3 regions of the Caldanaerovirga acetigignens genome follow, and region 3 is predicted to be linked to each of the others. Evidence: riboswitches for the same ligand, from Rfam matches in the RefSeq annotation. Region 3 holds a riboswitch; each other region holds the start of a gene.

Evidence for each region. Region 3 has a riboswitch for thiamine pyrophosphate ahead of thiD (bifunctional hydroxymethylpyrimidine kinase/phosphomethylpyrimidine kinase). Riboswitches for the same ligand answer to the same signal wherever they lie in the genome.
Region 1: linked by a shared signal. The riboswitch ahead of thiT (energy-coupled thiamine transporter ThiT) and the one ahead of thiD (bifunctional hydroxymethylpyrimidine kinase/phosphomethylpyrimidine kinase) in region 3 are both predicted to bind thiamine pyrophosphate.
Region 2: linked by a shared signal. The riboswitch ahead of thiC (phosphomethylpyrimidine synthase ThiC) and the one ahead of thiD (bifunctional hydroxymethylpyrimidine kinase/phosphomethylpyrimidine kinase) in region 3 are both predicted to bind thiamine pyrophosphate.

The regions. Positions count from the first base shown of each region.
Region 1 covers NZ_FRCR01000007.1:114,691-116,956, forward strand. The annotation lists gene BUB66_RS06980 (hypothetical protein) at 1-639, opposite strand, end outside; gene thiT (energy-coupled thiamine transporter ThiT) at 771-1,298, opposite strand; TPP riboswitch at 1,358-1,462, opposite strand; gene BUB66_RS06990 (hypothetical protein) at 1,758-2,093, shown strand; gene BUB66_RS06995 (V-type ATPase subunit) at 2,096-2,266, shown strand, end outside.
Region 2 covers NZ_FRCR01000008.1:110,390-112,655, reverse strand. The annotation lists gene BUB66_RS07705 (pseudouridine synthase) at 1-200, opposite strand, end outside; gene BUB66_RS07700 (hypothetical protein) at 605-919, shown strand; TPP riboswitch at 981-1,086, shown strand; gene thiC (phosphomethylpyrimidine synthase ThiC) at 1,142-2,266, shown strand, end outside.
Region 3 covers NZ_FRCR01000002.1:138,187-140,452, forward strand. The annotation lists gene thiE (thiamine phosphate synthase) at 1-134, opposite strand, end outside; gene thiD (bifunctional hydroxymethylpyrimidine kinase/phosphomethylpyrimidine kinase) at 165-968, opposite strand; TPP riboswitch at 1,038-1,143, opposite strand; gene BUB66_RS02255 (P1 family peptidase) at 1,193-2,134, opposite strand.

The sequences.
Region 1 (2,266 bases), on a different contig from region 3:
AAAGCTTATACGCCGGTTTACGGCGTTAAGCACCGCAACTACTACACTCTCTCCTTTGTCTTCTCTGAAAAGAGTTGTACCTAAAAAGGTCTCTTCCCCCCAATCGGTCAATATGGACACTAGTACTGCTATAGCTTCTCTTTCGCCTATTCTAAAGGCGTTAATATCCTCCAGTGTAATTAAAAAATTCCTCCCCACATACTGCTGTATGGCGTCAATCGTCGCTTGGGCAACCAGTTTTAAATAGTATTTAAAAGTACCTGAGCCCAACGCTCTTCCTTCATATAATTTATCTTCTGCGTCTCTCAGGACCACTGATACTTCGTAATTGTATTTGCTCTTTTTTACGGTAAGGCCATCTATCCTTAAACGGGTTTCCGCAGTAAAAATCTCCTCTTTGTTCAATTGAGCCACGCTAATCTTTTTATGGTCTATCTCAGAGCCAAAAGTCGCAACCAGCGCTGATTCGATATCTCTCACTATCTGCTTTGGATTCCGGTTGGAGTTGGCAAGCACATGAATCTCCGATATCTTTCCGTCAGGTGTCGTTATAATTTTTGCAGAAACCACATCTTTAATCTTTTTTATAATCTCCTCGTAATGTCTTATTACTTCTTCTCTGCTAAGATTTTCTCCCATATCATCCCTCCGCCTCATCCCAATATATACAATTCGACCATAATCTGTTAATTCCTGCTTCGGCTCGAGAAATTTCGCAAAAAAAAATAAAAAAGGAAGCGAATTTAGTCCGCTTCCCATAATTCCCACCTTCATGAAAGGTAGTTTTGTTCTTCGTCTTTTCTGATAAACCGGTAAAATACAAACCTTACCGCAAGCAGGCTTATAGCCAATTCTGGCAGCAGGTATGCACCGTTGTACAGGGCGGAATAAACGAACGCATTCATCCCTTCCGGCGCATAGGACCCAAAGAAGATGACGCCGGAAAGAAAGTGAGAGAAAAACCTGCCCAATATTCCGACGGTTATCCCTGTCCAAACCTTCTTATTAAACAGTCCGGCAAGGCCTAGCAATCCGAATGCCAGCGGATAATCCAAGATCACCTGGACCGGATGAACGATATAAGGCTCGATTATGAGCTGCAAAAGACCGTAAGACGCTCCCGCCACTATCCCTTTAGAGGCTCCATTTCTCATGGAATAAAGAAGAATTGGAACCATGCTGCCTAAAGTAACCGAACCTCCGTACGGAGCCTGAAATATCTTTACAAAGCTCAAGGTCGTAGCTATACCGACCATTAGGGCTCCTTCGATTAACGTTGACAGAGAATTTTTCTTCATAAATCAATTCTCCTTTCTTAAAAAAAATATAAGCCCACCCGTATAGGTGGGCAAGCAAACCAATGGTTCACGTGCTTCCCTACGCGGGCATTACCCCGTTCAGGTTTTTGGGGTCGAAGCCGAAAGTCGGCTTCCTCTCAGCCGTAGCTCCCCCAGCACGGATTCGCATTTATTCTCTATATGAATAATATATGTCACCGGAGGAAAAAACATTATAAAAAATCCTTATAAGTTTTTTTATATCAAATTTTGGTACAAGACGCAATACCTTCGAGGGTAATTTCGAGATTTTTTTCGAAAAAACACGAGAGATTTTAAGATAATACCGGTTTCGGCAGCAAAGCCGATTAATAGCAACATAAGGCGGTAAAATTTTTCATTCCTTTAAATTTGCTTTTGTTATATAAGAGGAGTAAGGTTTAATAAAGAATTCGGAGTTTGCAAAGAAGGTGATTAAAATTGGAGGACAAGGTCATAGAACAGGCCATCGAGCGCTTCATTGAGATAGACGGCAAAGCCGCCAACATAAAGGAAACAAGGGAGAAAAATTTAGCCGAACTCGAATCCAAATACCGACGGGAAATCCAGGATATGATAGAAAATTTCAATCAAAAAATAGATGAAAAAGTAAATGAAATTTATTCGAAGGCATTAAGTGAAGGCAACCGCGAAGTTGAAGAACTGAAAAAAAGAGCAAGAGAACTTATAAAAACCATGGAGACAAAATACCTCGAAATAAAGGAAGAAATCATAAATAAATTTTTAAGCGAGATATTTGATATAAAGAGGTTTTGATTATGGACAGGGTTACGCGTTTTGCAGCGGTAAATACGAAAATTAAAGCGATGGAGCGCGATTTTTTGAATAGCGAGCATTACATCGAAATGCTCCGCCAAAGGTCCATCCAGGACCTCGCCGCTTACCTTAAGGAAAACACTCCCTATAGCAAGTTTCTAAATGGCATAAAT
Region 2 (2,266 bases), on a different contig from region 3:
TAGACGTATTCTTTGAAGATTAGCGGTTCGCCTAGGACCTGTACGAAATCGACGGCAGGGTCTACCGGTGTGGAAGGGTTGGTTGCAGTCCTGCCGTTTATTGTTACATCGCCCTGCTTTATTATCCTTTTAACGTCTTTACGGCTGCCGTATCCCGACATGCTTAGGATTTTGTCAAGTCGCTCTTTTTTGCTGGGCATTTTGAAAACCTCGCTTTGCACTTTGCTGCAACATAATAATATCACTTCTTCAAAAAAATAAAAACCGAAAAATAAAAAAAGCCCCGAACATTCGGGGCTTTCTCTTTCGGATTAGTTGGAAAGGACTACTATCACTATCGGCAGGAAGAATATTATGATTATAATCGGTAAAAACCACCACCACCAGGTCTGAATGCTGCTGAGGTCTGCCATCGTTTTACCCCCTTTCTTTAATCCTCAATACATAATATGTTTATGGGGATAGAAGAGGTACTGATGGTTTTTAAATTAATAAAAAAATACACATAAAGTAATTATATGGCAAATGTTCTCTATACATATTAATCGGGATGGCGGGTCAACATAAATAAAAGAGGACAAAGTTTTTAAGGGGGTTTGTCGTTATGAGGGCGTTAAGACCTTTTATTACAGGAGTTGCAACGGCAGCCTTAGCGTTTATCTTGGGGCCAGAAATAAGGAGGAAAATGAAACCAGCATTAGAAAAGGGCATTGAGAAGGGGAAAGAAAGGATAGCGAAAATTAGGATTGGCAATGATGATGAAGTTGGTGAAGAATATTCAACGGCGGAACAAAGATATGAGAGGGAAATTGTGAAATTGAAAGAAGAAAATAAGGCATACTTGGAAGAAATAAGGGACCTAAAGAATTTGGTAAACAAGCTTTTTGATGAGATTGCATCGTTGAAAGGGAAAAGTTAGCGAAAAAACTTTTTCATTGACTTCAAAAACCATTTTGTATATAATTTTAGCAAAACTTAATATAGACTACCGGGGGTGCTGCGAAAAGCGGCTGAGACGGGAGTTTTTCCCGAACCCTTGAACCTGTTTGGGTAATGCCAGCGTAGGGAGGGTAGTCAGTCGGTTGCTTTTTGAGTTCGTACCCCTGGGTACGATTTTTTGTTTTTAAAGGGGGAGTTTTTTGTGACACAAATGGAAGCTGCCCGGCAGGGCATAATTACCAATGAGATGAAAGAGGTGGCAGAACAAGAACGAGTGGATGCCGAAGAGGTAAGAAGAGCAATTGCTGATGGAACTGCGGTTATCCCGTGCAACAAGAACCACAAGGGCCTGAAACCCTGCGGCATAGGAAGTGGCCTGAGGACAAAGGTCAACGCCAATGTCGGGACTTCAGAAGCCTATGCTGACCTTGAAGAAGAGCTCTTAAAGGCAAAAGCGGCAATCGAAGCGGGAGCCGATGCCATCATGGACCTTTCCACCGGCGGAGATATCGCAGCAATTCGGAAAGCAATACTCGCAGAAATCCACGTGCCGTTAGGGACTGTCCCTATATACGAAGTGGGAGTTAGGGCCAGGAAGGAACGGGGCAGCGTTGTCGAATTTACAGAAGAAGAACTATTTGAAGTCATCGAAGAACAAGCCGAACAGGGTGTGGATTTCATGACCGTCCACTGCGGCGTTACGCTCGAGGCTGTGGAAAGGCTTCGCAGAGAAGGAAGGATTACGGACATAGTGAGCAGGGGCGGGGCATTCCTGACAGGATGGATGCTGAAAAGCGGCAGGCAAAATCCCCTCTATGAAAAATTCGACAAGCTTCTTGAAATAGCTCGAAAGTACGATATTACTTTAAGCCTGGGGGATGGCCTGCGTCCCGGATGTCTTGCCGACGCTACCGACAGGGCGCAGATCCAGGAGCTTATCGTTCTTGGTGAACTAGTGCAGGAAGCGAGAAAGCATGGGGTGCAGGTTATGGTCGAGGGGCCGGGTCACGTGCCGATGGACCAGATTGAGGCGAATGTAAAGCTTCAAAAGAGAATCTGTCACGGTGCGCCCTTCTACGTGCTGGGTCCCCTGGTTACCGACGTGGCGGCGGGTTACGACCACATAGCAGCGGCCATAGGTGGAGCAATCGCAGCGGCGGCTGGTGCAGACTTCCTTTGCTACGTGACTCCCGCGGAACACCTTGGGCTTCCAACTGTGGAAGATGTGAGGGAAGGGGTTATAGCTTCAAGGATAGCAGCCCACGCCGCCGATATCGTCAAAGGCGTCTCTGGAGCAAGAAAATGGGACCTTGAAATGGCAAAAGCG
Region 3 (2,266 bases):
CTTGTAATATCCTTTTCCCTGAGCTGAAGCACCGTAATACCCGCTTTTATGGCTTCCTCCACGGCATCAACGAGATTTCTTTTGCCAATATAAGACCTTTCGGTTATGGCGTAAAGAGAATAATCAATCTTCATGCAATCATCCCCTTGTAGTTAATGAAAATCTCAAACGTTCAGCCCCGCCTTTTGGTAGAGATTGAAAAAGTGATGGACGGGACCCGCGCCTCCGCCTATGTTTACGGAATGTTTAATGGCCGAAGTGATGTACTCTTTTGCCAGTTTAAACGACGTTAAAAGGTCGTGTCCCAGAGCGAGGTTTGCCGCAATGGCCGAAGAAAAGGTACAGCCGGTGCCATGGGTATTTTTCGTCGGGATTTTTTCCGACCTTAATTCATGGAACTCATTTCCGTCGTAAAGCACGTCAACGGCGTCATCCTCCAGATGGCCGCCTTTTACGATTACTGCCCGGCAGCCGTAGGACATTATGTTTTCTGCGGCTTTCTTCATGTCATCCACGTTCTTTATGGTTATTCCGCTAAGTGCTTGTGCTTCGAGGATATTTGGGGTTACCACAAGGCATCTTATAATAAGCTCTTTTTTAAGGGCATCGATGGCGTCCGGTTTCAAAAGCGCATGGCCGCTTTTTGAAATCATGACCGGGTCTAGCACGACCTTTTCCGGCCTGAATTCATCAAGTCCCTTTGCTATTGCTTTTATTATGGCTTCGGATGATACCATGCCTATCTTTACTGTATCCGGCGGCAGGTCTTCGAAAACGGCCTTCATCTGCAAATACACCATTTCCGGCGAGATGTCCTCGACACCAATTACTGCTTTGGTGTTCTGGGCTGTGACAGAAGTTATGACGCTCATTCCGAATACGCCGTGGGCGCTGAACGTCTTGAGGTCCGCCTGAATTCCGGCTCCACCTCCCGAGTCGGAACCCGCAATGGTGAGAGCAAGCTTCATTTTCCAAATCCCCCCTAAAAATAAATTTACCCGCCTGTGCAGGCGGGCAGATCGATTACTCCCGGAATGGGAAAATCTGAACTGCTTCCCTACGCAGGCATTACCCTGAGCAGGTTCAAGGGGTCGAGACTAGAACCTAGCCTCCTCTCAGCCGAAGGCTCCCCCAGCAGTATTATTGGATTTGACATTTGATATTATTATACTACATAATTTTTAAGAAATAATTATGTATCCTGAAATTTTTGAGCGCTCATTATGGCGTTTACGACAGCCCGGGAAACCGCTTCAACTGCGGCAACCCCTATGACGTTAACGTCAGATTTGATGTCCCCGGTAGACATCGCAAAAATGGTATCGCCGTCGAACATCGTATGGACGGGACTTATAGTCAAAGCCAGGCCGTTGTGGGCTAAAGATGCCACTTTATTGGCCTGCTCTTTGCTGAGACAGGCGTTCGTAGCGACAACGCCGATAGTTGTATTGTTACCTATTGGAGCTTTTGTAGTGTATCCTTGAAGCAAGACCCTTTTAGTGTCGACAAATTCACCGGTTTCGGGATTTCTGGCACCTGCGATTATCTTTCCAGTGCCGGGTTCTACAACGTCACCAAAAGCATTGACTACCACTAATGCACCTACGACGATGCCTCCCGGAAGCTTTATGCTTGAAGTACCAACTCCTGCCTTCATACATCCTCTCATTCCCAATATTTTACCGACTGTAGCGCCAGTTCCAGCTCCGACACTTCCTTGAGCAATAATACCGCTATTTGCGTTAATACAAGCTTCGTAGCCCATTTTTTCATCAGGGCGGATGCGAGAATTTCCATAGGCCAAATCAAAAATCACTGCAGCAGCTACGATAGGGACCTTGGCAACTCCTGTATCAAAGCCTATCCCCTGTTCCTCGAGATATTTCATTACTCCGCAAGCTGCAGAAAGCCCAAAGGCGCTACCTCCGCACAATGCTACGGCGTGGATTCTTTCTACTAAATTCATTGGCCTTAACAAGTCGGTCTCTCTGGTCCCCGGGGCAGAGCCGCGGACGTCCACACCGCCAACCGCACTTTTTCTTGCTAAGATTACCGTGCAACCGGTCTTCGCTGTAAAATCTTGAGCGTGTCCCACTTCGATGCCCGGGACATCGGTAATTTTCCCCTCATACATAAGTTGTTCCCCCTAATTGAATGTACACAGTTTCCACAGATTTATCCACAGACTGCCTTTTTAAAAATTCGACACCGTAAAGAGGCATTCCTTCTTTGAGTTCTGGATGAGTTTAATTTAAAAAAAATTATA